DNA from 4 places in the Faecalibacterium sp. An77 genome. Region 1 is predicted to be linked to each of the others. Evidence: predicted binding sites of a transcription regulator. Region 1 holds the regulator's gene; each other region holds the start of a gene.

The links. Region 1 encodes HrcA, which represses chaperone genes, less so after heat shock. Its sites were predicted from a motif close to TGTTAGCACTCNNNNNNNNNGAGTGCTAACA; they were not measured.
Region 2: the regulator HrcA is predicted to act here: its motif matches at 4,792-4,822, upstream of B5G28_RS12645 (co-chaperone GroES).
Region 3: the regulator HrcA is predicted to act here: its motif matches at 1,824-1,854, upstream of clpB (ATP-dependent chaperone ClpB).
Region 4: the regulator HrcA is predicted to act here: its motif matches at 5,652-5,682, upstream of B5G28_RS04325 (Hsp20/alpha crystallin family protein).

Annotation. Positions count from the first base shown of each region.
Region 1 is NZ_NFHK01000003.1:107,678-116,341, forward strand. It holds gene B5G28_RS02385 (dipeptide epimerase) at 1-642, shown strand, start outside; gene B5G28_RS02390 (helix-turn-helix transcriptional regulator) at 1,145-1,768, opposite strand; gene B5G28_RS02395 (stage V sporulation T C-terminal domain-containing protein) at 2,139-2,681, shown strand; gene hrcA (heat-inducible transcriptional repressor HrcA) at 2,873-3,928, shown strand; gene B5G28_RS02405 (nucleotide exchange factor GrpE) at 3,941-4,597, shown strand; gene dnaK (molecular chaperone DnaK) at 4,721-6,553, shown strand; gene dnaJ (molecular chaperone DnaJ) at 6,723-7,886, shown strand; gene B5G28_RS02420 (hypothetical protein) at 8,204-8,563, opposite strand.
Region 2 is NZ_NFHK01000056.1:2,191-10,854, reverse strand. It holds gene B5G28_RS12670 (penicillin-binding protein 2) at 1-683, opposite strand, end outside; gene B5G28_RS12665 (hypothetical protein) at 744-1,100, opposite strand; gene B5G28_RS12660 (CopG family transcriptional regulator) at 1,245-1,433, shown strand; gene B5G28_RS12655 (ribbon-helix-helix protein, CopG family) at 1,598-1,783, shown strand; gene groL (chaperonin GroEL) at 2,726-4,360, opposite strand; gene B5G28_RS12645 (co-chaperone GroES) at 4,433-4,720, opposite strand; gene B5G28_RS12640 (diacylglycerol kinase family protein) at 4,943-5,917, opposite strand; gene abc-f (ribosomal protection-like ABC-F family protein) at 6,256-7,716, shown strand; gene B5G28_RS12630 (ATP-dependent Clp protease ATP-binding subunit) at 7,721-8,664, opposite strand, start outside.
Region 3 is NZ_NFHK01000003.1:208-4,822, forward strand. It holds gene pckA (phosphoenolpyruvate carboxykinase (ATP)) at 1-1,557, opposite strand, end outside; gene clpB (ATP-dependent chaperone ClpB) at 2,057-4,615, shown strand, end outside.
Region 4 is NZ_NFHK01000007.1:44,900-53,563, reverse strand. It holds gene B5G28_RS04350 (leucine-rich repeat protein) at 1-260, opposite strand, end outside; gene B5G28_RS04345 (FMN-binding protein) at 329-727, opposite strand; gene B5G28_RS04340 (glutamine--tRNA ligase/YqeY domain fusion protein) at 766-2,442, opposite strand; gene B5G28_RS04335 (YitT family protein) at 2,907-3,794, shown strand; gene B5G28_RS04330 (phosphoribosylaminoimidazolesuccinocarboxamide synthase) at 4,018-4,887, shown strand; gene B5G28_RS04325 (Hsp20/alpha crystallin family protein) at 5,052-5,516, opposite strand; gene B5G28_RS04320 (Hsp20/alpha crystallin family protein) at 5,887-6,351, opposite strand; gene B5G28_RS04315 (BlaI/MecI/CopY family transcriptional regulator) at 6,611-7,030, opposite strand; gene serC (3-phosphoserine/phosphohydroxythreonine transaminase) at 7,339-8,421, shown strand; gene B5G28_RS04305 (phosphoglycerate dehydrogenase) at 8,446-8,664, shown strand, end outside.

The DNA.
Region 1 (8,664 bases):
GCCCGGGGCTACGACTGTCTGAAAGTAAAAGTCGGGGCCGACCCGGCCCTGGACACCGCCCGGCTGGCAGCCGTCCGGAAGGCGGTAGGGGACGACGTCTGCATCCGCATTGACGCCAACCAGGCCTGGACGCCGCGGCAGGCGGTGCGCATCCTGAACGAGATGCAGGACAAGGGCCTGGCCCTGGAGCTGGTGGAGCAGCCGGTGCCGGCAGCCGACCTGGAAGGTCTGGCCTACGTCACCCGGAACAGCTGGGTGCCGGTGATGGCGGACGAGAGCGTATTCTCCCCGGCAGACGCCATGAAGATTTTCCAGAACCGCGCAGCAGACTACATCAACATCAAGCTGATGAAATGCGGCGGCATCACCAACGCCCTGCGGATTGCTGCAGCGGCGGAAGTCTACGGAGTCGAGTGCATGATCGGCTGCATGCTGGAGGCGAAAATCGCCGTCAACGCCGCCGTAGAGCTGGCCTGTGCCCGGAGCATCATCACCCGGGTGGATCTGGACGGCCCGGTCCTGTGCAGCGTAGATCCCATTCAGGGCGGCGCACGTTTCGACGAACGCCTCATCACCGTCTCGGACGATCCCGGCCTCGGCATCCACGGCATCGACCCCTCCTACTTTTTCGAGAAAAAGTAGGCAAAAAGCTTTTCAATGTGTACCATACACTTTCCGGGTCTCCGACAGTTCCGCGGGGCCGTTTCGCCCCGGCTCGCTCGTTACGTTCGGGCTGTGCCCGGGTGCGATGCAACGCTTTATCAAGCCTGGGTTCCATAATTTATTCTATGAATTGATTGGCCTGAACAGGGGAGACCGTACGCGCACACCATCCCATTCCCCGGTCAGGTCTTTCGCCTGCACAAGCCTGCTATAAAAACAAAATCCTCGCCTCCTTTGGGGCGGGGATTTTTATTATACCTTATATAGTCCGCAGCCCGCATCCCCAGCAGAGGAAACGTAGTCCGTTCTGTGCCTCATGTACCCTTTCATCATCATGCGAGGCGACAGCAGTTTTTGCTGTCGCCCCTTATGGGTCAGCCAGCAAAGGCAGACGGGCCTGTCAACGGCGGCGCGTATGCGCCGTTCATCTTGACCGTTGACTGGCCCGTCGGGCTTTGCTATTCCTTTTCATCCCCCTTTGTCACCGGGAATCCCGCTCCCTCTTTTTCAGGAGGACATAGCTTCCCGCGGCCAGCCCCAAAGACACCACCCCAAAAAGGAAATCGTGAAAGATCCCGCTGGGATAGGGGGCAACCCACCCTTGCCGGAAAACAAGGATGGAAAGGGCTCCCGTAATCATCGAAACCGGCATAAAGGCAATGCCCATCAGGTTGAGCCAATGCACATAAAACGGCGCTTTTGCCGCCGACAGCAGCCTCCCTATAAAATAGCCGGCCAGCCCGACCACCTGAATCATCATGGAGCCCCAGACGGTTTCCATGGTCTGTAGTTCATACCATCCGCCAAAGGCGCACAGCAATCCAATGACAATCAGCGCGGTGGATGCAATATAGAGGATTCTGCTTGCCAGCTCTCTGGTTTTTTCGTCTTTGTCGTTGGCCGCCGGTTGGATGCCTTTCAGAAGATAGTCGGTCGTCACTTCAAAAAAGTCGCTCATGGTGATGATTTTTTCCAAATCGGGCGTGCTTTGTCCGCTCTCCCATTTGGAAACCGCCTGCCTGGAAACGCCGACGTGTTCCGCCAGCTCTTCCTGGGATATCCCTTTTGCTTTCCTTAAGGATTGGATTCTGTCCGCCAGGTTCATGGCCGTCTCTCCTTTCTTTTTCTGGAATCATTTTAGCAGAATATGCGGTTGCATCGCCACCACGCCGGCGTGGCAATGTGTCAACCGGCCGTTACGCGGCCTTTCACAGGCAAAAAAGCGCAAAATACAAGCCCCGATCGGTCGTTTTCCATCCGATTTCATTGTACCACCGCGAAAGCGGCGTTTCCACCTGCCCGCGCCTTTTCTTTTCCGGAACAGAGCCGGAGAGGAGACGCGGCCCCTCCCGGGCAGCGGGTCCTCTTTCATCCGCCGGACATCCTGCCTGTGTTTGCCCCAGCCTGTATAATTCCCACCCAATGACAAATACTATCCAGCAGAACCCAACCAACAGGAAAGCGAGGAAAAGATCATGAAAGCAACCGGCATTGTGCGCCGTATTGATGAGCTGGGCCGCGTGGTCATCCCCAAGGAGATCCGCCGCACTCAGCGCATCCGCCGCGGCGATCCTCTGGAAATCTTCACCACCGGCGACGGCGAGGTCATCTTTAAAAAGTATTCGCCCATCGGCGAGCTCCACAGCACCGCCAGCCAGTACACCGACGTGCTGAACAAGAGTTTCGCCCTGACCGCTTTTGTCTCGGACCGGGACCACATCATCGCCGTCAGCGGCGCCGGCAAGCGGGAAATCGCCGACCGCAGCATCAGCCAGCCTCTGGAAAAGCTGATGGAAAGCCGCAAGCCCTACCTCAGCGAGGGCGTGCCCGAACAGGCCGTCCTCCCCTGTGAGGGCTCGGACCGGGCCATCCTCTGCGCCTGGCCCATTGTGGCCGCCGGCGATGTCACCGGTTCGGTGGGCCTTCTCACCGACGACCGCACCGAAAAACCCGACGCCGCCCACCAGAAGGCCGTCTCGGTGGCTGCCGCCTTCCTTGCCAAGCAGATGGAGGAGTGAGCTGCGCGCCCATCCTCCCCAGGCTGTGTGCCCGTCCGCCGGGTGCACAGCCTTTTTTGCTGGAGTTTATGACAGAATTGAAAACTTTTTTCCCACCCCCTTGACACCGCCGCGGATTTGCATATAATAAACTTAGCACTCAGAACAAAAGAGTGCTAAACAAACCAGCAAAAGCAAGGAGGCAGGACAGCATGGCAATGGATGAGCGCAAGCAGCGTGTGCTGCAGGCCATCGTATCCCTCTACAGCGTAGAAGGCGAGCCAGTCGGCAGCAGCGTCCTTGCCAACTACTTCGATATGGCGGTGTCCAGCGCGACACTGCGCAACGAGATGGCGGCCCTGACGCGGCTGGGACTGCTGGAGCAGCCCCACACCAGCGCAGGCCGGGTACCCAGTGCCAAGGGCTACCGGTACTATCTGGACCATCTGCTGGACGACACCCAGCCCCTGGATCGGGTCACCCGCTCCAGAGTGGACAGCGTCTTTGCCAGCCTGGACCACGAACCCGACCGGCTGGCCCAGGGCGCCGTCAAGGCCCTGGCCCAGATGAGCGGCTACACCGCCGCCATCAGCACCCCCTGCGCCGAGGATTTGTGCGTAGCACACTTCGAGGTGGTGCAGGTGGGCCGCAGCGCTGCGGCGGTGCTGGCGGTCACTTCCGCCGGCTATGTCCGAACCCGGGTGGCCCGGGTCCGGGACGGCCTCACCCGTGAGAAGGCCGCCGAGCTGGCCGCTCTGCTGAATCACAATCTGACCTTTGTGGCGGCGGTGGACCTGTCCCGCCGGGCGCTGGCGGAACTTTGCAGCCAGATCAGCCCGTCTCTGGTGCCGGTCATCAGCGCCGCGGCGGCCATCCTGCAGGAATCCGCCACCCCCCGGGTTTACCTGGGCGGCGAGCCCTTCCTGCTCAACTGGCCCCAGCTGGAGGGCAAGGTCCAGACGGTCCTGTCCCTCCTGAACGACGAGGCCGCGGCGGCCCGCATCATTGCGGCCCCCGCCGAGAGCACCAGCGTCCTGCTGGGCGAGGACATGGAGCCCCGCATCCCGGGTCTGTCGGTGGTCAGCTGCCGGTATCTGGTGGGCGGCGGCCTGTACGGCTCGGTGGCCCTCATCGGCCCCACCCGGATGCCCTTTAGTAAAGTCATCCCGCTGCTGGAAGCCTTTGCCGACGAACTGGGCGAAGGCATGGCCGGCAAACGAAAAGATACACCCCAGGCCGCCGTACCCCGGGCAGGCCGTAAAGCATAAGGAGGCGCGCAGATGAGCGAAGAAACCAAGAAGGCCCCCGAGGCTGAGACTTCTGCATCCCAGCAGACCGATCAGCAGCCGGTGGGCGAGGAGGCAGCGGCCCAGGAAGCCGCCGCTCCCGGCGCAGAGGATACCGCCCCTGCGGCCGAAACCGACAGCTCCAAAGAGGAGCCCAAAAAGAAAGACGGCTGGTTCGGCAAAAAGAACCGGGACACCGAGGCCCTGAAGGCCAAGCTGGACGCCGCCGAGAAGGCAGCCGCCCAGGCCAAGGATCAGCTGCTGCGGGTGGCTGCCGAGTACGACAACTACCGCAAGCGTTCCACCCGGGAGGCCGACCAGAAGTTCAACGACGGCATCTCCTACGCCGTCAACCAGATCATCCCGATTCTGGACACCCTGGACATGGCCGCCAACGCCCCCTGTACCGATGAGAACTACAAGAAGGGCGTCATCATGACCCTGGATAAGGCCGCCAAAGCCTTCCAGACCCTGCGGGTGGAGGAAATCGAGGTGCTGGGCAAGCCCTTCGATCCCAACTTCATGAACGCAGTGCAGCAGGTTCCCGCCCAGGAGGGCCAGGAGAGCGGCACGGTGGTCACCGTCTACCAGAAGGGCTACAAGCTGGGCGACAAGATCGTCCGTCACGCCACCGTGGTGGTGGCCGAATAGTCTGCCGCAGCTCCCGCCCCGGCGGGAGTCCCGATAGAATCAATCCCGTAACACATTGCGATCACTGATAAACAAACAACAAAAAAACATTTCAAGCTGAGCTTTGAGAGAGGAGCCATTTTTATGAGCAAGATTATTGGTATCGACCTTGGTACTACGAATAGCTGCGTTGCCGTGATGGAAGGCGGCGAGCCCGTCGTCATCCCCAATGCGGAAGGTGCACGCACCACCCCGTCTGTGGTGGGCTTCACCAAGACCGGCGACCGCCTGGTGGGCCAGGTGGCAAAGCGCCAGGCCATCACCAACCCCGACAACACCGTCTCGTCCATCAAGCGTAAGATGGGCACCAACGAGAAGGTCACCCTGGACGGCAAGGAGTACACTCCCCAGCAGGTCAGCGCTATGATCCTGCAGAAGCTGAAGGCTGACGCCGAGGCTTACCTGGGCGAGACCGTCACCGAGGCCGTCATCACCGTTCCCGCATACTTCAACGACAGCCAGCGTCAGGCCACCAAGGACGCAGGCACCATCGCCGGCCTGAACGTCCGCCGCATCATCAACGAGCCCACCGCCGCATCTCTGGCCTACGGCATCGACAAGGAAGAGGACCAGAAGATCATGGTCTACGACCTGGGTGGCGGCACCTTCGACGTCTCCATCATTGAGATGGGCGACGGCGTCACCGAGGTTCTGTCCACCAACGGCGACACCCACCTGGGCGGCGACGACTTCGACCAGCGCATCATCGACTGGATGGCAGACGCTTTCCAGACCGAGAACGGCATCGACCTGCGCAAGGACAAGATGGCTGCCCAGCGCCTGAAGGAGGCCGCTGAGAAGGCCAAGATCGAGCTGTCCAGCGCCATGACCAGCCAGATCAACCTGCCCTTCATCACCGCCGACGCCACCGGCCCCAAGCACCTGGATATGACCCTGACCCGCGCCAAGTTCAACGAACTGACCGCAGATCTGGTTGACCGCACCATGGCCCCCGTCCGCAAGGCTCTGGCTGACGCCGGCCTGCGCGCTTCCGACCTGAAGAAGGTCCTGATGGTGGGCGGCTCCACCCGTATCCCCGCCGTCTACGACGCCGTCAAGAAGGAACTGAACTGCGAACCCTTCAAGGGTATCAACCCCGACGAGTGCGTGGCCGTGGGCGCTGCCATCCAGGGCGGCGTTCTGCAGGGCGACGTCAAGGGCCTGCTGCTGCTGGACGTCACTCCGCTGAGCCTGGGCATTGAGACCCTGGGCGGCGTCTGCACCAAGATCATCGAGCGCAACACCACCATCCCCACCCACAAGAGCCAGGTCTTCTCCACCGCCGCTGACAACCAGCCCTCGGTTGAGGTCAACGTCCTGCAGGGCGAGCGTGAGTTTGCCCGCGACAACAAGAGCCTGGGTGTGTTCCACCTGGACGGCATTGCACCGGCTCCCCGCGGCGTGCCTCAGATTGAGGTCACCTTCGATATCGACGCCAACGGCATCGTGAAGGTCAGCGCCAAGGACCTGGGCACCGGCAAGGAGCAGAACATCACCATCACCGCTTCCACCAACATGTCCAAGGACGACATCGACAAGGCTGTCAAGGAAGCCGAGCAGTATGCCGCTGAGGACAAGAAGAAGCGCGAGGAAGTGGACATCCGCAACGGCGCCGACCAGATGGTCTTCCAGACTGAGAAGATGCTGAAGGAGAACGGCGACAAGCTGCCCGCCGACGTCAAGAGCGAGGCCGAGAGCAAGCTGGCCGACCTGAAGAACACCCTGCAGTCCGGCAGCATCGACGACATCAAGGCCAAGCAGGAGGCTCTGAGCCAGGTGTTCGAGCGGATGTATCAGTCCGCCGCAGCCGCCCAGCAGGCCGCCGGCGCCAACCCCGGCCCCGATGCTGGCAGCAGCAACAGCAGCAACCAGGCCAACGATGACGGCGTCGTGGACGCCGACTTCAAGGAAGTCTGAGAATAAAATGCACTGACACCCCGGCCAAACCGGCGGGGTGCACAGGCTGAAAGGAGGGCGCGGCCTCTGGCCGCAGCCCCTGGACATGGCAAAGCCGCTCCGGTTTTCCCCGGGGCGGCATTTGCCGGTTTTAGAGCCAGCGCGGCTGGCAGGCGAGAGGTGAGTGGAAATGGCACAGGAGAAACGTGACTATTACGAGGTCCTGGGTGTGTCCAAGACGGCCACGGACGAGGAAATCAAAAAGGCCTACCGGAAGCTGGCCCTGAAGTACCACCCGGACTACAACCCCGGCGACAAGACCGCCGAGGAAAAATTCAAAGAGATCAACGAGGCCCACGAGGTCTTGTCCGACCCCGACAAGCGCAAGCGCTATGACCAGTTCGGCTTTGCGGGCGTCGATCCCAACTACGCGGCCAGCCAGGGCGGCGCAGGCGGTTTCGGCGGCTTTGGCGGGGTGGACCTGGGCGACATCTTCGGGGATATTTTCGGCGGCGGCTTCGGCGGTTTCGCCGGCGGCGGCGCCCGCTCCAACCCCAACGCCCCCCGCAAGGGCCAGGACATCCGGGTGCGGATTACCCTGAGCTTTGACGAGGCGGTCCACGGCTGCAAGAAGAACATCACCATCACCCGGCAGCAGACCTGTACCGAGTGCAACGGTTCCGGCGCAGCCCCCGGCACCACCCCCGAGGTGTGCCCCGACTGCAACGGCCGCGGCTACACCGTCCAGCAGCAGCGGACCCCCTTCGGCGTGATGCAGAGCCAGCAGCCCTGCACCCGCTGCGGCGGCAAGGGCAAGCTCATCAAGACCCCCTGCAAGGTCTGCCATGGCAGCGGCCGTGTGGCCACCAAAAAGACTCTGGAGGTCAATATCCCCATGGGTATTGACGACGATCAGAGCATTGCGCTGCGGGGCATGGGCGATGCCGGCACCAACGGCGGCCCCGCCGGTGATGTCATCGTGATGGTCACCGTCCGGCCCGACGACCTGTTCCAGCGGGACGGCTACGACGTCTGGGTCACCATCCCCATCACCTTCAGCCAGGCGGTTCTGGGCGACAACATCACCGTCCCCACCATCGACGGCAAGGTGGAGTACAACCTGCCCGAAGGCACCCAGAGCGGCACCACCTTCCGGCTGCGGGGCAAGGGCATTCAGTATCTGAACGGCCGCGGCCGGGGCGATATGTACGTCAAGTGCGACGTGGAAATCCCCAAGAAGCTGAACAAGACCCAGCGGGAGGCCCTGAAGAAGTTTGAGGGCACCCTGAAGGAGGACAACTACGAAAAGCGGAAGGGCTTCTTCCGCAAGCTGAAAGACATTCTCAACAAGTAATCCCCCAAGATCTCAAAGACCCCGAAAGGCAGCGATGCCCTTCGGGGTCTTTTTTGCGGGGTTTGCAGGCCCTGGAGGGGCCTTTGGGTCAGGGGCGGGACTTTTTCCCGTCCAAACCAAAGCGCCCCGTCCAGGCCGCCGGACAGGGCGCAGGGAAGGGGACTGGCCCCCAGCAGCAAAACCGGAGGCCTATGCCGGCCCTCTGCGGCGGCTGCAGCGCGGCGGCACCGGGGGCTCGAAAGCATAAAAAGAGGGCGGCGGCCCCGCCCCGAAGGGAGGACCGCCGCCTGTTTAGGTCTTTGGTGGAATTGCAGAGGTTAGACGGTGGCGAATGCGACAGCCGACACAACCCAGCCCAGGGGGCTGCCGATGGAAGCGGCAGTAGCCAGAACGCTGCGGACGCAGTTCAGGACAGAGGTGGTGGTGTAGTTCAGCCAGGTGTCAACGCCCTTCTCCAGGTCGGTGCCGATGTTGCCGGTCTTGTTGGCAGCATACCAGCGGCGAGCGCCCAGCAGCTGATCGATCCAGTTGTACAGAAGCAGGCCGCTAACAGCCAGGGAGATGCCGCCGCTGATCAGAGCAGCAACGCTACCAGAGTCAGCGCCGCCGGTGGTGTAGGTCATCTCGTCTTCCGTCATGAGGTTGTAATTAGCGGGCATACGAACGGTCATTTCCATAATGATGCTCCTTTTCTTTGCAAAGATTAGGCTATTGTGAACGGTACATTCCAGCCTTCGACTGGATGAGAGTTCCAGCAGAAATGCAACCGTTTGCAAAC
Region 2 (8,664 bases), on a different contig from region 1:
ACCTGGGCGGTGGCGGCGTCCAGCACCAAAATACACCCGCTGGTCATGGTCTCGGCGGCCACCGCCTCCACCGCCCGCTGCACCGGCCGGGAGATGGTCAGCTGCACCCCTGCCCCATCCCCGGCGGCCTGGGTGTACACCGGCTCGGCGCCCTCCACCAGCCGCCCCTGTCCGGTGACCGAACAGGTGACGGTGTCCCGGGCCTGGCTGCCCGCCAGCAGGTCATTGAGGGCGGCTTCCAGTCCCGCCACCCCCTTCCCGTCCCCGTCCAGGTAGCCGATCAGGTGCTGGCACAAAGGAACGCTGCAATAGCGCCGGGGCACCGTATAGGTATACAGCCCCAGGTCGGACACGTCCCGGCTTACCTGCAGCAAAAAGGGCGCCGCGGCGTTCCGCCGCTGGTACAGTTCGCCCTGGCTCTCGGTGCCCGCTGCGTCGTACAGCCGCACATAACTGCTCTCGCCCGGCAGGCAGAGGGCGTACCAGGTTTGTTCCAGGCCGGTGAGGGGCAGGCCGTCACAGTCATAAAACCCGCCCCGTTTGGCCGGCAGGCTGAGGGTGACGCTGCTCTGGCCCTCGGCCCGGGCCGCATAGCTGGTATTGCTGGCTGTCAGGTACAGCCGGCACACCACCACCGCAAACCCCACCAACAGCGCCCCATACAGGGCGGCAATCCGCCGCATGGACACATTCCGCGCCCCCTTTCGGGGTCAGTATGGGCCGGCCGGGGGCGGGTTATGCCTTTACGCGCCCTTTTTGGGGAACTGCTCGGGGTGGCGGGCATAATAATCCCCATAGCGATACATTTTCAGCCCAATATATTCACACATGGCCAGGGCATTGGTGAAAAACACCTCCACGTCCTCGTCCTCTTCCTCCCCGGGGTGGAGCCGCTGGGACAACCGGTCATAGGCGGCCATCATCTCGCCGTACAGCTGGTCCACCGGCGCGCCCTTGGCGTACAGGTCCTCGATGCGTTCCGCCTCCGGCGGCAGGCTGCGGCGGTCATAGTCGCCGCACAAAATCGCGTAGACATAGGCGGCACGGCGCATCACTTCTTCGCTGGCGGCGTCCTGATACATCCCGTTTTCCTGGTACATACGATCTCCTCTCCGGCCGTTTGGCCTCTGCATGGCAGTGTGAATCCCTGGTTCATTCTCTTTTGTACTTAAAAAGTGAACGATTTTTTAAATATAGATTTACGATACACAAGCGAGTACAATGGTGTCAGGAGGTCCGCTTGTATGTCGAAATTTGTGCCCAAAAACAACGAAAAAGAAAACGTTTCCATCCGTCTGCCCGCCGACACCCTGGATTTCATCAACCACAAGGCCGCCGAAATCGGCATCTCCCGCAACCAGTTTTTGAACCAGTGCATTGCCTACGCTCTCGCCAACATGGCAGACGACCGCCCCGAATCCCCCAAACCCTGACCCCGCCCTGCCTGCGTGCAGGGCGATTTTGCTTGTTTTCTCCATGATGCACCTCTTTTCCAGCAGTTACAGCCTTTTATTGATATCTAAAATACATATCATTATCTAATATATAGTTTTATCATATCAAAAAGGGTACTATTTAGCAAGGAGGACAGCGCATCATGAGAAAATTTATCCCCAAAAAGTCGGAGAAAGAGGTCATCTCGCTGCGCATTCCGGCCAAGCTGCTGGAGGAAGTGGACACCAAAGCCGCACGTTTTGATTTATCACGCAACGAGCTGATCATCCAATGCATTGAGTACGCCCTCAGCAACATGGCGGAGGACGTTCCCGACCAGGCACAATAAAACCGCCCTGCAATCTGGCAGAGCGGTTTTTTGTATAGGTAAAGGGCGGGCCTCCCCTCTAAGTAACAAAATCCAAAGCAGGCCGGTTCACCTTTATACTATCTATTTCTTTTAACTTTTATTCGCTCCGCTGGGGCCAGAGGGCCAGGGAGGGGGTTTCGACTCCCCCTCCCTAGGCCCTCTGGACTCCCTACCCTCCCTAACGACCAGGGTCTGAACCCTGGACCCAAAAGAAGTGGTCGCGGCGTTCAAAAGCCTAAAAAACACTGTCATGCCTGGCCCGTAGAAACTTTCAAGGCCTCAAACGGCGGCACGGGTGTTTTTCTTAACGGCTTTTGCCCGCCGCTCCGATTGAGACCACATGCCCGCCTCAGCGGGCTGGTGGTTCGGTGTGCCTTTTGGTGCTGTAGGGCGCAGACTTTGAAATTGCAAGGTGATACCCTTCTTTGATCTAAACCCACCCAACCACCCAATAGCGGAACCCCCAGCCCTGCGGGCCTGTCCTCTTGCGCTTAGCCAATTTTCCCAGCGGGCGGCGGTGCGCCCTTGTGAAAATTGGAGCGCTGCGCCAGCCTCGCCTCCCTGTTTCGTTCACTGAACGCGGTCGGCTCGGCTGCCCCCGACAGGGGCTCTAAATTTCTGGCTGCTCCTTATCACCTATCAGTGCCGCGGACTTATTATCAATAGTGGCTTCCCCAGGTCTCCAATCACATAAAAACAACCCCCGCCCAGAGATGGACGAGGGTTGCTGCATTTTTATAGGTTTTTCAGCGCGTACCGGATGAGAGAATCAGGTCAAAATGGGCTTTGCATCGTACCGCGCCACAGGCGCAAACGTAACGAGCGAGCCGGGGCGTAACGGCCCCGCGGAGCTTTTGGAGACCCGCAAACTTCATGGTACACATTGAAAGCTTTTTGGTTACTTTTTCTCGAAAAAGTAACTTAATACATCCCGCCCATGTCACCGCCGGCGGGAGCAGCGGGAGCCGGGGGTTCCGGCAGATCGGCCACCAGGCTCTCGGTGGTCAGAACCATCTCAGCCACCGATGCGGCGTTCTCCAGAGCCGAACGGGTCACCTTGGTGGGATCGACGATGCCTGCGGCAATCATGTCCTCCACAAAGACCTCGTTCTGAGCGTCGAAGCCATAGTTGGGCTTGCCGGCAGAGACAATCTTGTCGATGATGACGCTGCCCTCCAGGCCGGCGTTCAGGGCGATCTGGCGCAGAGGTGCCTCCAGAGCCTTCAGGATGATGCGGCCGCCGGTCTTCTCGTCACCCTCCAGGGTGTCGCACAGAGCCTTGACGGCAGGGATGGCGTTGATGGGAGCGGTGCCGCCGCCGGCGACCACGCCTTCCTCCACAGCTGCCTTGGTGGCGTTCAGGGCGTCCTCAATGCGCAGCTTCTTGTCCTTCATCTCCACCTCGGTGGCAGCGCCAACCTTGATGACAGCCACGCCGCCGGCCAGCTTGGCCAGGCGCTCCTGCAGCTTCTCGCGGTCGAAATCGCTGGTCGCGGTCTCGATCTGGCTGCGGATCTGGCTGACGCGGGCCTGGATGGCGTCCTTGTCGCCGTAGCCGCCCACGATGGTGGTGTTCTCCTTGCTGACCTTGACCTGACGTGCACGGCCCAGCATCTGCAGGGTGGCATCCTTCAGCTCATAGCCCAGGTCGGCGGAAATCACGGTGCCGCCGGTCAGGGTGGCGATATCCTGCAGCATCTCCTTGCGGCGATCGCCGAAGCCGGGGGCCTTGACGGCCACCACGGTGAAGGTGCCGCGCAGGCGGTTGACGATCAGGGTGGACAGAGCCTCGCCCTCGATGTCCTCGGCAATGATCAGCAGCTTCATGCCGTTCTGGACGATCTGCTCCAGCAGGGGCAGCAGGTCCTGAATGACGCTGATCTTGCGGTCGGTGATCAGGACGACGGCGTCGTCCAGCACGGCCTCCATCTTGTCGGTGTCGGTGACCATATAGGGGCTCAGGTAGCCGCGGTCAAACTGCATGCCCTCGACGATCTCGCTGTAGGTCTCGGCGGTGGCCTTGTTCTCCTCGATGGTGATGACGCCATCGGCGGTGACCTTCTCCATGGCCTCGGCAATCAGCTTGCCGATCTCGGGGTCGCCGGCAGAAATGGTGCCGACGCGGGCGATGTCATTGGCGCCGTTCACCTTCTGGCTGTGGGCCTTGATGGCCTCCACAGCGGCGGCCACGGCCTTGCTCATGCCGCGGCGGATATCCATGGGATTGGCGCCGGCGGCCACGTTCTTCATGCCCTCATTCACCATGGCCTGGGCCAGGACGGTGGCGGTGGTGGTGCCGTCGCCGGCGGCGTCGTTGGTCTTGGTGGCGACTTCCTTCACCAGCTGGGCGCCCATGTTCTCAAAGGCGTCCTTCAGCTCGATCTCCTTGGCGATGGTCACGCCGTCGTTGGTGATGACCGGGGCGCCGTACTTTTTATCCAGCACCACGTTGCGGCCCTTGGGGCCCAGGGTGATCTTGACGGTATTGGCCAGGGTATCAATGCCGGCACACAGTGCCTTGCGGGCGTCCTCGCCCTGCTTAATCTGCTTTGCCATAAGGTATCTCTCCTTTTCAATCAAAAGCGGCTGCGCCGCGAAATGGTCTTATTTTGCAGTGAAAGGGATGACTTACTCCTCCACAATGGCCAGAATGTCGCTCTGGCGCACGATGGTGCACTCCTCGCCGTCCACCTTGACCTCGGTGCCCGAGTACTTGCTGGTGAGGACCTTGTCGCCCACCTTCACGGTCATGACGACTTCCTTGCCGTCCACGGTGCCGCCGGGGCCCACCGCGATCACCTGGGCCACCTGGGGCTTCTCCTTGGCGCTGCCGGTCAGGATGATGCCGCTCTTGGTGGTCTCCTCGGCCTCCACGGTCTTGATGACAACACGGTCTGCAAGAGGAATAATCTTCATAAGTCTTGCCCTCCTATTTAAAAACTCATTGATAACATCTTTGGGGGGAAGGGTTCGGGGAACCGCTTCCCGCTTAGCACTCTGTTTCCCTGAGTGCTAAGAGTATTGTACTCATCTTGAGGGGAAAAATCAAGGGCTTTTGCCCATTTTTTTGTTAAGTTTTTATGACAAAATGCCAAAACGGCCCTGCGCCGTTCCAAATCAGCGCAGAGCCGTCTGTTTTTACCGTGCCGCGGCGGTGCGGGCGGCGGTGAACCGCTCATAGGGGCCCCGGGGCAGCACAATCCGGCCCGCCCCCGGCCGCACCGAAATCTCCAGCTTGTCCACCGGCGCGCACTCCCCGTCCGCCGTTGCGATGACGGGGCCCCGGCCGTCGGCCAGGGTGATGGTGAGCCGCTGCACGCGCCGGAAAATCAGGTAGGGCGCCAGGTCGGGGGCCACCTCCTGGCCGGCAAAGTGCAGGCCCTTTTTGTACCGGCTGAGCAGGCTGAGGATTTTCAGCCGGCTCACCTTCCGCACCGCCACCAGTTCCAGCCATCCGTCGTCGGGGCAGGCGTTGGGCGCAGCCCGGAAGCCGCCGCCGTAATCCTTGGTATTGCATACGGCGCACAGCAGCACGTCGTCCTCCAAAGTCTGGCCGTCGGCCTCAAACCGCATCCGCCGGCCCAGCGGCCCGCAAATCTGCTTGACCGCCGACAGCAGATAGGCCGCCTCGCCGTGAAACAGGGGATTTCTGCGGTAATCGGCGGCCCCCAGGGCCACCTGGGCGTCCAGGCCGGCGGCACACACCGCCGCCGACAGCCCCAGGCTGGTGTCCATCAGGTCGATGGGTACCTCCCCGCCCGCCAGCTGGGCGTCCAGGTCCAGAAACTCCTCCTTCACCCCGAAGGTGCGGAGAAAGTCATTGCCGCTGCCCGCCGGGATGCAGCCCACCGCCGCATTGGGGTAGGGGCTGGCCCCGGTGAGGGCCTCATTAAAGGTGCCGTCCCCGCCGGCGGCAAAAATCCGGACCGGCTCCCCGAACCGGGCAGCCTGGGCCGCCAGGAGCCGGGCGTGGCCCTTGTATTCGGTGCGGCGGATCTCCCAGCCGGACGCCGGAACCCCCGCCCGGTCCAGCGCCGCCCGGGCCGCACGGTCCAGCAGGGCGGTGCGGTCCTGACGTCCCGCCGCTGGGTTGAGCAAAAACAAATAGCGCATCGATGCCTCCCATGGCCTCCCGCCGGGCGGGAGGGTGATGGCACCAGTATACCGTTTTGGGCGGGGTTTGTAAATCCGGTTTTTGCCCTTGACAAAGCCGCCCTGCCGTGCTATCCTATCCCCGAAAACAACGGAAAGGGGTGGAAGGATGCGTCACTTTGCCTGCTGAGGATTGAAACCGCGCGGCTGGGCCGGATTGGGCCATGCCGCGCCTGCCTGCAGGAAAAGTGTACCCATCCCTCCCCCCTTTGTGCTTTGCATAGGGGCAGTGTCTGCCATGTCCGGCCGCGGGAGGTGTTTCCTGCGGCCTTTTTGCTTGCTCAAAGGAGGTCTGCCCCATGGCACAAATTTCCATCGAACATCTGTCCTTCTCCTATCCGTCCAGCTTTGACCCCATTTTCACCGACGTCAGCCTCACCCTGGACACCAGCTGGAAGCTGGGTTTCGTGGGCCGCAACGGACGGGGCAAAACCACCTTTCTCCGGCTGCTGACGGGCCAGTACGAATACAGCGGCCGCATCGTCTCCCCGGTGGGGTTCGACTATTTCCCCTTCCCGGTCCCGGCGCCGGAACGGCCCGCCGCCGAGGTCCTGGCCCCGCTGTGTCCCGACGCCGCCGGCTGGCAGCTGGAACGGGAACTGTCCCTGCTGGGGGTGCATCCCGGGGCGCTGGACCAGTCTTTCTCCACCCTCTCCAACGGGGAACAGACCAAGGCCCTGCTGGCCGCCCTGTTTCTGCGGGAGGGGCGGTTTCTGCTCATCGACGAGCCCACCAACCATCTGGACGCCGCCGCCCGGGCCAAAGTGTCGGCTTATCTGGGGCGGAAACAGGGCTTCATCCTGGTATCCCACGACCGGCGGTTTCTGGACGGGTGCGTGGACCACATTCTGGCCCTGAACCGGGCCGGCATCCAGCTGCAGAGCGGGAATTATTCCGCCTGGCAGGCCGGCTTTGACCAGCAGCAGGCCCGGGAACTGGCCCAAAACGAAAAACTGAAAAAGGACATCCGCCGTCTGGAAGCCTCGGCCCGGCGCACCGCCCTGTGGGCCGGCCGGGTGGAGGCCAGCAAGATCGGGGCGGCAGACAAAGGGTATGTGGGCCACAAGGCCGCCAAGATGATGAAGCGGGCCAAAACGGTGGAGGCCCGCCAGCACAAGGCCATGGAGGAAAAGGCGGCCCTGCTGAAAAATCAGGAGACCGCCGAGCCCCTCCGCCTGGCCCCGCTGGTCCACTTTGCCCCCACCCTGGCGGCCTTTTCCGACGTGACGGTCTGTTACGACGGGCGGAGGGTCTGCGGGCCGGTGAGCTTTGAGGTGACCCAGGGCAGCCGTGTGGCCCTGTGCGGCGGCAACGGCAGCGGCAAAACCAGCCTGCTGCGGCTGCTGGCGGGGGAAAACGTCCCCCACACCGGCACGGTCGCCACCGCCCCGGGACTGGTGATTTCACAGGTGCCCCAGAACGCCGCCGGTCTGGCCGGCAATCTGCGGGACTACGCCCGGGCCGAGGGCCTGGACGAAAGCCTGTTCAAAGCCATTCTGCGGAAGATGGATTTTTCCCGGGTCCAGTTTGAAAAGGACATGGCTGGCTTTTCCAGCGGGCAGAAGAAAAAGGTGCTGCTGGCCCGGAGTCTGTGCCAGCGGGCCCATCTGTACCTCTGGGACGAGCCGATGAACTTCATCGACTTGTACACCCGCCTGCAGCTGGAGCGGCTGCTGGGAGAAACCAGTCTCACCCTCCTGTTTGTGGAGCACGACGCCGCATTCCGGGAGGCCATCGCCACCCGGACAGTGAACCTGTAACCTTTTATACAGTGGCGGTGTCGTCGGCAATGAGCATCACGCTGCCGTCGGCGGAACAGTCGGCGGTATAGTGGGCGCCGGGCCGGGCCGAGCCGGAAGCGATCCGGTCGGCCAGGGCCTGTTCCACCGCACGGTCCACCTGGCGTCGGAGTTCCCGGGCCCCGTAGGGACTGGCCGCTTTGGACGCCAGGGCCTGGCACACCCCCGCGGTATGGGTCAGGGTATAGCCGCTGCGGGCGGCCCGCTGTTCCAGCTGGCCCAGCAGGCGGTCGGCAATGCGGCACAGGCTCTCGGCGCCCAGGGGCCGGAACACAATCATTTCGTCCAGGCGTCCCACCAGCTCGGGCCGGAAAAAGCCCTTGGCCTCGGCGATGGCGGCGGCCGACTGCTTTTCAAAGGCGGCCTCCTGGCCGGCGGCAAAGCCCAGGGGCGCAGACTGCCCCGCCAGGAACCGGGCCCCCAGGTTGGAGGTCAGCAAGATAATGGTATTGGTGAAATCCGCCTTGCGGCCCATGGAGTCGGTGAGGCAGCCGTCCTCCAGAATCTGCAAGAGAATATTCTGAATGTCCGGGTGGGCCTTTTCGATCTCGTCGAACAGCACCACGCTGTAGGGCCGGCGGCGCACCGCCTCGGTGAGCTGGCCGCCCTCGTCGTGGCCCAGGTAGCCCGGAGGCGCACCCAGCAGCCGGGCCACCGTGTGGGATTCCTGGTACTCGGACATATCGAATTTCAGAAGGGCCTTTTCGCTGCCGAACCAGCTGCGGGCCAGGGCTTTCGACAGGGCGGTCTTGCCCACACCCGTGGGCCCCAAAAACAGCAGCGCCCCGATGGGCCGGCCCGGCTCCCCCAGTCCGGTGCGGCTGCGCCGGATGGCGGCCGCCACCGCCGCCACCGCCTTGTCCTGGCCCACCACTTCCTGCCCCAGACGGAATTCCAGCAGGGCCAGAC
Region 3 (4,615 bases), 110 kb from region 1:
AGCAGCCATGTGGGGATACTTCTTGGAGAAGTTGTCCTCGAACATCTTGGCCAGCTTGTTGGCCTGCTCGTCGTAAGCAGCCTTGTCAGCCCACATGCCGCGGGCATCCAGCATCTCGGCGGGCACGCCGGGGCAGCTGGTGGGATAGTCCACGTTGAAGACGTCGTGATGCTTGAACTCCACGTTGTCAAAGTCGCCGTTCAGAGCAGCGGAGACCATGGCGCGGGTGTAGCTCAGCTTCATGCGCTTGGCGCCAGCAGCTGCGCTGCCGCCTGCCCAGCCGGTGTTGACCAGGTAGACCTTGGTGCCGTAAGCATCCAGCTTGTCGCCCAGCATCTTGGCGTAGACCTGGGGATCCATGGGCATGAAGGGCTCGCCGAACAGGGTGGAGAAGGTGGGCTGGGGCTCGGTGATGCCGCGCTCGGTGCCGGCCAGCTTGGAAGTGAAGCCGGTGACGAAGTGGTACATGGCGGCTTCCTTGCTCAGGCGGCTGATCGGAGGCAGAACACCGAAGGCGTCAGCGGTCAGGAAGATGACCACCTTGGGGATGCCGCCCTCGCCGGGGATCTGCGCGTTGGAGATGTAGTCCACGGGGTAGCCCACGCGGGTGTTCTCGGTCAGGCTGTCATCGTCAAAGTTCAGCTCGCGGGTCTCGGGGTCCATGACCACGTTCTCCACCAGAGAACCAAACTTGATGGCGCGGAAGATGTCGGGCTCGTTCTCCTCTTTCAGGTTGATGCACTTGGCGTAGCAGCCGCCCTCAAAGTTGAAGATGCCGTCGGGGCTCCAGCCGTGCTCGTCGTCGCCGATCAGCTTGCGGGCGGGGTCAGCAGACAGGGTGGTCTTGCCGGTGCCGGACAGGCCGAAGAAGACGGCGGTCTCGTGGGTCTCGGGGTCCATGTTGGCCGAGCAGTGCATGGGCAGGACGTTCTCCTTGGTCATGACGTAGTTCATGGTGGAGAAGACGCTCTTCTTGATCTCGCCGCTGTACTGGCTGCCGGCGATGACGATGAGGTGAGCCTCATAGTCGATCATGATGGCGGCCTCGCTGTTGACGCCGTCCACAGCGGGATCGCACTTGAAGCCGGGGGCCACCAGCATGGTGTAGTCAGCCTCGCCGTACTCGGCCAGCTGCTCTGCGGTGGGGCGGATCAGCAGCTGGTGGATGAACAGGTTCTGGCTGGCCAGCTCATTGATGATGCGGAACTTCTTGGTGTACTTGGGGTCTGCGCCGGCGTAGCCGTCGAAGATGAAGATCTCGCGGCCCTGCAGGTAGGCAGCCACTTTGCCCTTGATGGCGTCGAACTTCTCGCGGCTGATGGGGCGGTTGACCTTGCCCCAGGCGATGTCATTGTGCACACCCTCGGTGTCCACAATGAACTTGTCGTTGGGCGAGCGGCCGGTGTACTTGCCGGTGGTCACCACCAGGGCGCCGGTCTTGCTCAGGCTGCCCTCGCCGCGGCGCAGTGCAGCCTCAGTCAGCTGTGCAGGGGTCAGGTTGCGGTACACGGCCTTGGGGCCAATGATGCCGTATTTCTCAATGCCATACGTTTCCATTGCTTACGTCCCTCCGTTTAGTGTTTATCCATAGACAAGACGCCGCCCTGCATCCCGCCAGGCGGCACATACCTATCTGGTCAGTGTAATTATACCACATTTTTCCCGCACATTACAAGGGCACAAGCCGCTTTTTGGATGCTCCCACAACAAAAGGGGCAGAGATTGCCAAATGTTTGTCCATCTCCCCGGCAGGCGTAAACTTTTTGTGAACATCCGGTTTTCCGGCCCTTTCCCCTTGACAGAAAGGCGGGAAAGGGATATACTCTTAGCAGTCGTAAGAATAGAGTGCTAAAGCCGTTCAGGAGGTGCGCTCCATGATTCAATTCGTTTGCACATCCGCCCCTTCGGGGTCGGGTTTCTTTCTCCCGCCGCCGTGTTAGCAGCTGCGTCGCAAGAGTGACAAAGTCACGCTGCACCGCCGGCGGAATCATCCACTTTACGGCATCACTGCACCCCCGCGTGCGCCGAGCGCACCGGTGAATGGAGGGAAGCTTTTATGAATACCAATCAATACACCCAGAAAACCATCGAGGCCATCCAGGCGGCCCAGCAGCTGGCTGTGGAGTACCAGCACAACGCCCTGGAGCCCGAACACCTGCTGCTGGCCATTGCCAGCCAGGAAAACGGGCTGATCCCCCAGCTGCTCCAGAAAATGAGCGTGGACACCGGCAGCTTCACCGCCGCCGTGGCCGAAAAGCTGTCGGCCCTGCCCCGGGTGTCCGGCTCGGGCCGTGACCCCGACAAAATCTATATCTCCCAGGCCGCCGACAAAGCCCTGAGCGCCGCCGCCCGGGAGGCCAAGGCCATGAAGGACGAGTTCATCAGCGTCGAGCATCTGATGCTGGGCCTGCTGAGCGAGACCACCAGCAACACCGCCGAACTGTTCCGGGCCTTCGGCATCACCAAGGACAGTTTCCTCAAGGTGCTCAGCTCGGTGCGCGGCAACCAGCGCGTCACCACCGACAACCCCGAGGAGACTTACAACGCCCTGCAGAAGTACGGCCAGGATCTGGTGGATCTGGCCCGCAAGCAGAAGCTGGACCCCGTCATTGGCCGGGACCAGGAGATCCGCAACGTCATCCGTATCCTGTCCCGTAAAACCAAGAACAACCCCTGCCTGATCGGTGAGCCCGGCGTGGGCAAAACCGCCATCGCCGAGGGCCTGGCCCAGCGGATTGTCCGGGGCGACGTGCCCGAGAACCTGAAAGACCGGACCATCTTCAGCCTGGACATGGGCGCTCTGGTGGCCGGCGCCAAGTACCGCGGCGAGTTCGAGGAGCGTCTCAAGAGCGTGCTGAACGAGGTGAAGAAGAGCGAGGGCAAAATCATCCTCTTCATCGATGAGCTGCACACCATTGTGGGCGCCGGCAAGACCGACGGCGCCATGGACGCCGGCAACCTGCTGAAGCCCATGCTGGCCCGCGGCGAGCTGCACTGCATCGGCGCCACCACCCTGGACGAGTACCGCCAGTATATCGAGAAGGACCCCGCCCTGGAGCGCCGGTTCCAGCCGGTGCAGGTGGACGAACCCACCGTGGAGGACACCATCTCCATCCTGCGGGGCCTGAAAGAGCGGTATGAAGTGTTCCACGGCGTCAAGATCAACGACAGCGCCCTGATTGCTGCCGCCACCCTCAGCGACCGGTACATCACCGACCGTTTCCTGCCCGACAAAGCCATCGACCTGGTGGACGAAGCCTGCGCCATGATCAAGACCGAGATGGACAGCATGCCCAGCGAGATGGACGACATGGCCCACAAGATCACCCAGCTGCAGATCGAGCAGGTCAGCCTGAAAAAGGAGACCGACGCCCTGAGCCAGAGCCGGCTGAAGGACATCGAGCGGGAGCTGGCCGAGCTGCAGGACAAGTTCAAGCAGATGAAGGCCCAGTGGGAAAATGAGAAGAACGCCATCGGCAAGGTCCAGACCCTGCGGGAGCAGATCGAGCAGACCAACGCCGCCATCGAGAAAGCCCAGCGGGAGTACGACCTGAACAAGGCCGCCGAGCTGAAATACGGCCGCCTGCCCGAGCTCCAGAAGGAGCTGGCTGCCGAGGAAAAACTGGCCGCCGAGAAGAAGGAGGCCAGCCTCCTGCGGGACCGGGTCACCGACGAGGAGATCGCCCGGATCGTGGCCCGCTGGACCGGCATTCCGGTGGAGAAACTGGTGGAGGGCGAGCGGGAGAAACTGCTCCATCTGGACGATGTGCTGCATAAGCGGGTCATCGGCCAGGACGAGGCCGTCACCAAGGTGAGCGAAGCCATCCTGCGCAGCCGTGCCGGCATCGCCAACCCCAACCGGCCCATCGGCAGCTTCCTGTTCCTGGGCCCCACCGGCGTGGGCAAGACCGAGCTGGCTAAGGCCCTGGCCGAGAGCCTGTTCGACGACGAAAAGAACCTGGTTCGGATCGACATGACCGAATATATGGAGAAATTCAGCGTCAGCCGCCTGATCGGCGCGCCTCCGGGATACGTGGGCTATGAGGAGGGCGGCCAGCTGACCGAGGCCGTCCGCCGCAAGCCCTACAGCGTGGTGCTGTTCGACGAGGTGGAAAAGGCCCACCCCGACGTCTTCAACATCCTGCTGCAGGTGCTGGACGATGGCCGCATCACCGACAGCCAGGGCCGGACGGTGGACTTCAAGAACACCATCATCATCCTGACTTCCAACCTGGGCAGCGACATCATCCTGAACGACCTGGAGCAGAGCCGCGCCTCCGGCTCCAACGAGCTGAGCGCCGAGGCCCGCCAGCAGATCGACGCCCTGCTGCGCAGCAAGTTCCGTCCCGAGTTCCTCAACCGTCTGGACGAGATCGTCTACTACAAGAGCCTCACCAAAGAGGAGGCCCGCAAGATTGTGGACCTGCAGCTGAACGACCTGCGCCGCCGGATGGAGGAGGGCAAGCACCTCAAGCTGGAGATCACCACCGCCGCCTGCGACGCCATTCTGGACGCCGCCTACGACAGCGTCTACGGCGCCCGTCCCATCAAGCGGTTCATCCAGAGCCGCATCGAGACCATCGTGGCCAAGGCCATCATCCGCGGCGACTTTGCC
Region 4 (8,664 bases), on a different contig from region 1:
TGCAGGTCCTCCGACTCGGAGGCAGGGCCGGCGTACACCGGCCGGCCTTCGCCGTCCCACCCGCAGCGGAACAGCTGTCCCGGCATCCGGTCCCGGACGGTTCCCGCAAAGCAGTAGCCTCCCAGCCGGGCCAGGGGCAGAAGCTGCCCCTCGGGGCCGGGCAGAACCTCGGGCAGGGTGAGGATGGGTTCCTCCCCATAGGCCCGGGCCAGGGCTGCTGTGCCGTCGGGCTGCACCATATAATCAAAGGTATACCGCATGGATGCCTCCCTTCAAAACAAAGCGCTCCCGCGGCGTGTTGCCGCCGGGAAGCGCTTTTTCCTGTGAATCAGCCCGCAGCCTGGGCCAGACAGTCATCCATACCGGCGAGAACCGCCTCGCTGGTGTAGGTGCTGCCGGACACCACGTCCACGTTGGCAGAGGAGCCGGCCTCGGTCAGGGCAGTGGCCAGCTGGGCAGCGGCCACGCCGCCCAGAGCGGGGGTCTCGCCCGAGGCATCCACCTGGACATCCGACACCATCCCGCTGGAGATGGTGACGGTGACGGTCACCTCACTGAGGTAGCCCTGCTGCACCGAGGTGTACACCCCATCCAGCAGCAAGACGTTGTTGGGGTTTTCGCCGCCGGGCAGCGGGTCCGTGTTGTGGATATAGAACACCAGGCTGAGCGCCATCAGAACGGTGACGACAGCCATCAGCAGAGCATTGCGCAAAAACCGTTTCGGCATTGTGGCAAGGCCCTCCTTTCCTCATGGTTTGAATTGGATCACTGGGGGCATTCCACCGGCTTGGCGGGCTTGAAGCTGTCCCGCAGGGTGACCACCCGGTTAAAGACACCGGGGTGCTTGGAATCGGGGGTGAAGAAGCCGTTGCGGACAAACTGGAACTTGTCCCCCGGCTTGGCGTCGGCCAGAGCCATCTCCAGCTTGCAGCCGGAGCAAACGGTGACGCTGTCCTGGTTCAGGAAATCCCGGTAGCTGGTGCCCTCGGGGAGATTGTTCATGTTCTCGCGGGTGAACAGCTTGTCGTACAGGCGGATCTCGGCCTCGATGCAGTGGGCGGCGCTGACCCAGTGGATGGTGCCCTTGACCTTGCGGCCGTCAGCGGGGTTGCCGCAGCCGGTCTCCAGGTCGGCGGTGCAGTGGATGGCGGTGACGTTGCCCTCGGCATCCTTGTCCACGCCGGTGCAGCGGACGATATAGGCGCCCATCAGACGGACTTCGCTGCCGATGGTCAGGCGCTTGAACTTGGGAGGCGGCACCTCTGCGAAGTCCTCCGACTCGATCCAGACCTCACGGCTGAAGGTCACCTCACGGGTGGAGCTGTCGTTGGCCTCCCGGTTGGGGTTGTTGGCCAGGGCAAAGGTCTCGGTCTTGTCCTCGGGGTAGTTGTCCACGATCAGCTTGACCGGGTGCAACACCGCCACGCGGCGCTGTGCGTTCAGGTCCAGCTCGCTGCGGACGCAGGCCTCCAGCTGGCGCATGTCGATCAGGTTGTCGCACTTGGCAATGCCGGCCTCCCGCACAAAGGTGAAGATGGAGGAGGGGGTATAGCCGCGGCGGCGCAGGCCGCAGAGGGTGGGCATCCGGGGATCGTCCCAGCCGTCCACAATGCCCAGCTCCACCAGCTCACGCAGGTAGCGCTTGCTCATGACGGTGTTGGTCATGTTCAGGCGGGCGAACTCCCGCTGTTTGGGGAACTCGGTGCCGAAGATGTTGGTGATGACCCACTCGTACAGGGGGCGGTGGTTCTCAAACTCCAGGCTGCACATGCTGTGGGTGATCCCCTCGATGGCGTCCTGAATGGGGTGGGCAAAGTCGTACATGGGGTAGATGCACCACTTGTCCCCCTGACGGTGATGGCTCTCGTACTTGATGCGGTAGATGGCCGGGTCACGCATATTCATGTTGGGGCTGGCCAGGTCGATCTTGGCCCGCAGGGTCTTTTCGCCCTCCTTGAACTCACCGGCCCGCATCCGGCGGAACAGGTCCAGGTTCTCCTCGGGGGTGCGGTCACGCCAGGGCGAGGGACGGCTGGGCTTGCCGGCGTCGGTGCCGCGGTACTCCCGCATCTCGTCCCGGGTCAGGTCGTCCACGTAGGCTTTGCCCTCCAGGATCAGCTTCTCGGCGTAGGCGTAGCACTGCTCAAAGTAGTCGCTGCCGTAGAAGATGCCGCCGTTGGGATCGGCGCCCAGCCAGTGCAGGTCCTCCAGGATGCTGTTGACGTACTCCACGTCCTCACGGGCGGGGTTGGTGTCGTCCAGGCGCAGGTTGAATTTGCCGCCGTAGGCCTTGGCGATGGACCAGTTGATATAGATCGCCTTGGCGCTGCCGATGTGCAGGTAGCCGTTGGGCTCCGGCGGGAACCGGGTGTGGACCTCGCTGACCTTGCCTTCGGCCAGGTCGGCGTCGATGATATCGGTCAAAAAGTTTTTGTCTGCCATAATACAGTTCTCCCTCATACTGCTCGCTGCTCGGATATCGTCCCTCCGGCGCAGGCTGCGCCGCGGGACGTCTGCGGGAAAATAGGCCGGCGGGAAAAGGTTCCCCGGCTGTCTGCCGCGGGGTGCGGGCTGTTTTTCCACCCGGCCGCCGCGGCCCGTGGAATACCGGCCTTCCAGCCCAAAAAACCACAGAGAAAGCTGCCCGTGCATGCTTTTGGTGCACGCCAGGCCGCTTTCCCGCTGAGTGTGTTGCAGACACACCCTTATAATGGTATATCATACAACATTTTCAGCTTTCCTGCAAGAAGGACGGACCCAGTTTTCTCTTTTGATTCACCGCCCGGTTTTTTTCTGCCGGTAATTCGTGCAGAATGCTTGACATCCGCCATGAAGTATCGTATAGTTCTGCATGGTGTGAAATTTTCTGTGCTTTGGAAAGCACTGTGCAACGAGGAAACAAAATTATGATGGATCTAGTCAAAGACGCTTTTAAAAAGGAAAAACTGCTTGCAAACTTCCGCTTTTTTGTTCTGCTGAACCTGGGCCTCATCCTGACGGCCCTGGGCATTGTCTGGTTCAAGACCCCCAACCACTTCGCCTTCGGCGGCACATCGGGCCTGTCGGTGCTGCTGTCGGCTTTGTTCCCCCAGTTCAACGTGGGCTTTTTCATGTGGGTGCTGAACCTGATCCTGGTGGTTCTGGGCTTTGTGTTCCTGGGCATCAGCTGCATGGGCTGGACGGTGTTCTCCTCCTTTGCCCTGTCCTTTTACGTTTCTTTGTGCGAGGCCATCTGGCCCATGCCCCATCCCTTCACCGACGACAAGCTGCTGGAGCTGATCTTCGCCGTGCTGCTGCCCGCCATCGGCGCCGCCATTGTCTTTAACATCGGCGCCTCCACCGGCGGTACCGATATTGTTGCCCTGATCCTTACCAAGCATTCATCTTTGAACATCGGCACCGCCCTGATGGTCAGCGACGTGCTGATTATCATTGGCGCAGCCGCCATCTTCGGCGTGTCCACCGGCCTGTACTGTATCCTGGGCCTGATCGGCAAGTCCTTTGTGGTGGACGGCGTCATTGAAAACATCAACCAGCGCAAGGTGTGCACGGTGGTCACCTCCAACCCCGAGGACATCATCGACTTCATTCTGGACGACCTGCACCGCTCGGCCACCGTGGAGGACGCCCAGGGCGCCTACACCGGCAAGGACCTGACCGTCATCATCACCGTCCTGACCCGCCGCGAGGCCGCCCGCCTGCGCAACTTCCTGCGGACCAATGACAACCACGCGTTCATCACCATCGTCAACTCCAGCGAGATCATCGGCAAGGGTTTCCGCGCCCTCAACTGACCCGCCTTCGCCGGCTGCCCAAAGCCGGCAAAGTCATACTTATTCGCAAAAAAAGCCGTCCAAAAGGGCGGCTTTTTTGCAGTTTTCACCAGAATTCACACCCAACCGGGCAGCAACTCCACCGTTCTGGCGGTAGTCAAACCGGGGGCAGATATGATACAATAAGGCCGTAAGAAAGATCGCGGCCCCGGCGGCCGCTTGGAAGAAGAAGGAGTGTTTTTCGATGACTGAATACAAGCCTTTCAAAGAGGGCAAGGTCCGCGAGATTTACGACGTGGGCGACGCCCTGGTGATGGTTGCGACCGACCGCATTTCCGCCTTTGACGTGATCCTGAAGAACAAGATCACCAAGAAGGGCACCGTCCTGACCCAGATGAGCAAATTCTGGTTCGACTACACCAAGGACCTGCTGCCCAACCACATGATCTCGGTCAACACCGCCGATATGCCCGAGTTCTTCCGTCAGCCCCAGTTCGAGGGCAACAGCATGCTCTGCCGCAAGCTGACCATGCTGCCCATCGAGTGCATCGTCCGCGGCTACATCACCGGCAGCGGCTGGACCAGCTACCAGAAGACCGGCAAGGTCTGCGGCATCACCCTGCCCGAGGGCCTGAAGGAGTCGGACAAGCTGCCCGAGCCCATCTACACCCCCAGCACCAAGGCCGACCTGGGCGACCACGACGAGAACATCTCCTACGAGCAGAGCATCACCGTGCTGGAGAAGCACTTCCCCGGCAAGGGCGAGGAGTACGCCGCCAAGCTGCGTGATTACACCATCGCCCTGTACAAGAAGTGCGCCGACTACGCACTGAGCCGCGGCATCATCATTGCCGACACCAAGTTTGAGTTCGGCCTGGACGAGGCCGGCAACGTGGTGCTGGGCGACGAGATGCTCACCCCCGATTCTTCCCGCTTCTGGCCCCTGGAGGGCTATGAGCCGGGCCACGGCCAGCCCTCTTTCGACAAGCAGTTTGTCCGCGACTGGCTGAAGGCCAATCCCGACAGCGACTACCTGCTGCCCCAGGACGTCATCGACAAGACCATCGACAAGTACCTGGAGGCCTACGAGCTGCTGACCGGCACCAAGCTGTAAGTCTTTAAAAAATGCTCCTCCCCCGCCTGTCCGGCCCCGCGCCGCAGGCGGGTTTTTCTATGCCCGGACGCAGAGGCGCGCCCCCATTCACAGACAACAAAAGCCCCCGGAGGGCTGGATGCCTTCCGGGGGCGGATTGGTTCTTTGGTGGAGCCCTGCGGGCCTTACTCAATGTCGATCAGGTTGCTGTTGGGCTTGGGCAGCTGCTTCTTGACCTCAGGACGGGGCAGGGTGATCTTCAGGACACCGTCCTCAAACTTGGCGTGGATGTCCTCCTTCTTGATCTCCTCGCCCACATAGAAGCTGCGGGTGCAGGTGCCCGAGAGGGTCTCGCGGCGGACGTAACGGCCATTCTGGCCTTCGTTGCCGGTGGTGTGGCTGCGGACGGCCTGGATGGTCAGATAACCGTCCTGCAGCTGCATCTTGACGTTCTCCTTCTTGCAGCCGGGCAGGTCCACATCCATCTCATAGCCGTTCTCGACTTCCTTCACGTCGGTTTTCATCATGTTGGATGCCCGCTTGCCGAAGGTGTTGCGGGTATCGCGGTTCAGCTCCCGCTCCATATCGCTGAAGAACGGATCAAACCAGTCATCGAACAAATTCTCATGAAAAACAGCAGGCAGTAACATAAGTCAAACCTCCTATCACAGCCCTCAGGGGCTGGTATATCATCTGAAATTCTCAGGGCGGGAAGGCCTCTGCCGGGGTTCTTTGGTTTCCCCCGGGGCCCTTCCTCCTGACCACGGCCTTAGTATAGCACGCATTTTTAGCACTGTCAAGCATAGAGTGCTAAAATTAATTCTTTCTTCATAATCCTGTCACATTTTCCGGCAGAGTGCACGCTTTTTCTTTTCTGTACGCTCTTTTTCGCCCAACATCCGCACTCTGTCCAGCGCTTGTGCATTCCTTCCGCTTGCATCTCCGGATACAAAAACGCCCCCGAGAGGCTTTTCGGTCTCTCGGGGGCATTTTGATGCGTTTTCGGAACGCGCCGCCTGGTTACTCAATCTCGATCAGATTCTGCTGGGCGGCGGGCAGCTGCTGCTGGACCTGGGGATGGGGCAGGGAGAATTTCAACACGCCATCCTCAAATTTTGCGTGGATGTCCTCTTTCTTCACATCCTCGCCCACATAGAAGCTGCGGGCGCAGGTGCCGGAGAAGCTCTCCCGGCGGACATAGCGGCCATTCTGGTCGGTCTGGTCGTTGCTGTGGCTGCGGACGGCCTGGATGGTCAGATAGCCGTTTTCCAGCTCCATCTTGACGTCCTCTTTCTTGCAGCCGGGCAGATCCACGGCCACCTCATAGGCGCTGCCGGTGTCCCGGACGTCGGTCTTCATCATGTTCGCGCCGCGCTTGCCAAAAACCTGGTGGGATTCGCGGTTCAGTTCGCGATCCATATCATCGAAGAACGGATCAAACCAATCATCGAAAAGATTCTCATGAAAAACAGCAGGCAGAAGCATAAGTCAAACCTCCAATCAAACAGCCCCGAAACGGGCTGAGCTTTGCTCCCGGCGGAATGGGAACCGGAGGTTGTTTGGATCTCTGGTGCCCTTCCTCCTGAGCACAGCTATACTATAACACGGACTTTTAGCACTGTCAAGCATTGGCTGCTAAAATTCACTTTGTGGACACAGTTTGTTCACATCTCATGCAATCTCTCGCCGTTTTATGCGCTATTCCGTGTTTTGGCTCACTCTGCCCGGGCCGCACCTCACATACTTAGAAAAACGCGTCGTAGCTGTCGTACTCCTCCGCCTGGGCTTTCATCTCCTCGATGACCGCCCCGGCCTGTTCCAGCTGGCTGGGCCCTGCCCCCGACTCGCTGACCAGGGCCCGCACCGCCGCCGCCAGATCCCCGCCGAACAGGGTGTCCAGCCGCTCCCGCATACAATAGACCCCATAGGCCCGCCGGGTGATGGTGGGGGTATAGATATTATAGTTGGCGTTCCGGGTGACCTTCACCCAGCCCTTGGCCTCCAGCCGGCTGAGAAAGGTCAGCAGGGTCCCGTCGGCCCAGCCCTTCTCTTTCAGCTTCCGGCCAATGTCCCGCCGGGAGGCGGGAGCCGCCTCCCAGAGGGCCAAAAGGACCTGTTCCTCCGCCGCTGAAAGCGGTTTGCAGTGCTCCGGTATGCCGTACAACCCAAAATCCCCCTTTTTCTTATCTTTACATTTGTAGTAGTTTTACTCAGTATAGCAGACCTGAGCCCGGGTGACAAGGGGTGTTTTTGGGCCTGGAATGGGCATTTTAGGCCATTCTACTACATTTGTATTTGTTTTTGTCCTTGTATGACACACATTTGTGTGTTCTGCGCTTTCACTGCTTATCTGCACCGGTCTTTTTTGTGCAAAAGAGCTCTTGTTTTTGCCGTCCCAAAACCTTTATACTTTGTACCATCAAACACGCCAACACAGAGCAATCTGAATCATACAGACGGAGGGAATTCATCATGGCAAGAGTTTACAATTTCAGCGCCGGGCCCAGCATGCTGCCTGAGGCAGTCCTGAAAAAGGCACAGGCCGAAATGCTCGACTACCACGGCAGCGGCCAGAGCGTCATGGAGATGAGCCACCGCAGCAAGTGGTTTGACGACATCATCCAGAACACCGAGGCCTCCCTGCGCCGCCTGATGCAGATTCCTGACAACTATAAGGTGGGCTTTTTCCAGGGCGGCGCCACCCAGCAGTTCGCCATGGTGCCCCTGAACTTCATGACCACCGGCAAGGCCGACTACATCGTCACCGGCAACTTCTCCAACCTGGCCGCCAAAGAGGCCGCCAAGTTCGGCGAGGCCCGCATCGTCGCCTCCAGCAAGGACAAGAACTTCACCTACATTCCGGACGTCAAGGCCATCCCCTATAACCCCGACGCCAGCTACATCCACATCTGCCAGAACAACACCATTTTCGGCACCCAGTATGTGGAGATTCCCCAGGTGGAGAACATTCCCCTGGTGGCGGACATGAGCTCGATGATCCTGTCCCGCCCGGTGGATGTGAGCCAGTACGGCTGCATCTACTTCGGCGTTCAGAAGAACGTCGCCCCCGCCGGCATGGCCATCGCCATCATCCGGGAGGATCTGCTGGGCCACGCCGCCGACACCGTCCCCACCATGATGAACTACACCACCATCATCGGCAAGGACAGCATGTACAACACCCCGCCCTGCTGGTGCATCTATATGACCGGCCTGGTGCTGGATTACCTGGAGAACGCAGTGGGCGGCCTGGCCGAGATGCAGAAGATCAACGAGGCCAAAGCCAAGGTCCTGTATGACTATCTGGACAGCCAGGACTTCTACACCAACCCTGTGGAGCACCGCTACCGCAGCACCATGAACGTCACCTTCACCAGCCCCAACCCCGACATGGACAAGAAATTCTGCGCGGAGGCCACCGAGGCAGGCTTTGTCAACCTGAAGGGCCATCGCCTGGTGGGCGGCATGCGCGCCTCCATCTACAACGCGATGCCGGCCGAGGGCATCGACAAGCTGGTCGCCTTTATGGAGACCTTCCGCAAGAACAACGCCTGAGCTTTTCCAGGGAGGAATACACCCATGTTTACGATTCAGACTCTCAACGCCATCAGCCCGGTGGGCCTGGCCAAACTGCCCAAAAACCTGTTTGAGGTGTCGGTGAATGCCGAGGACCCCGAAGGCATTCTGGTGCGGAGCGCCGACCTGCTGAACACCGAGTTCAAGCCCAACCTGCTGGCCATCGCCCGGGCGGGCGCCGGCGTCAACAACATTCCCCTGGACCGCTGCAGTGAGCAGGGC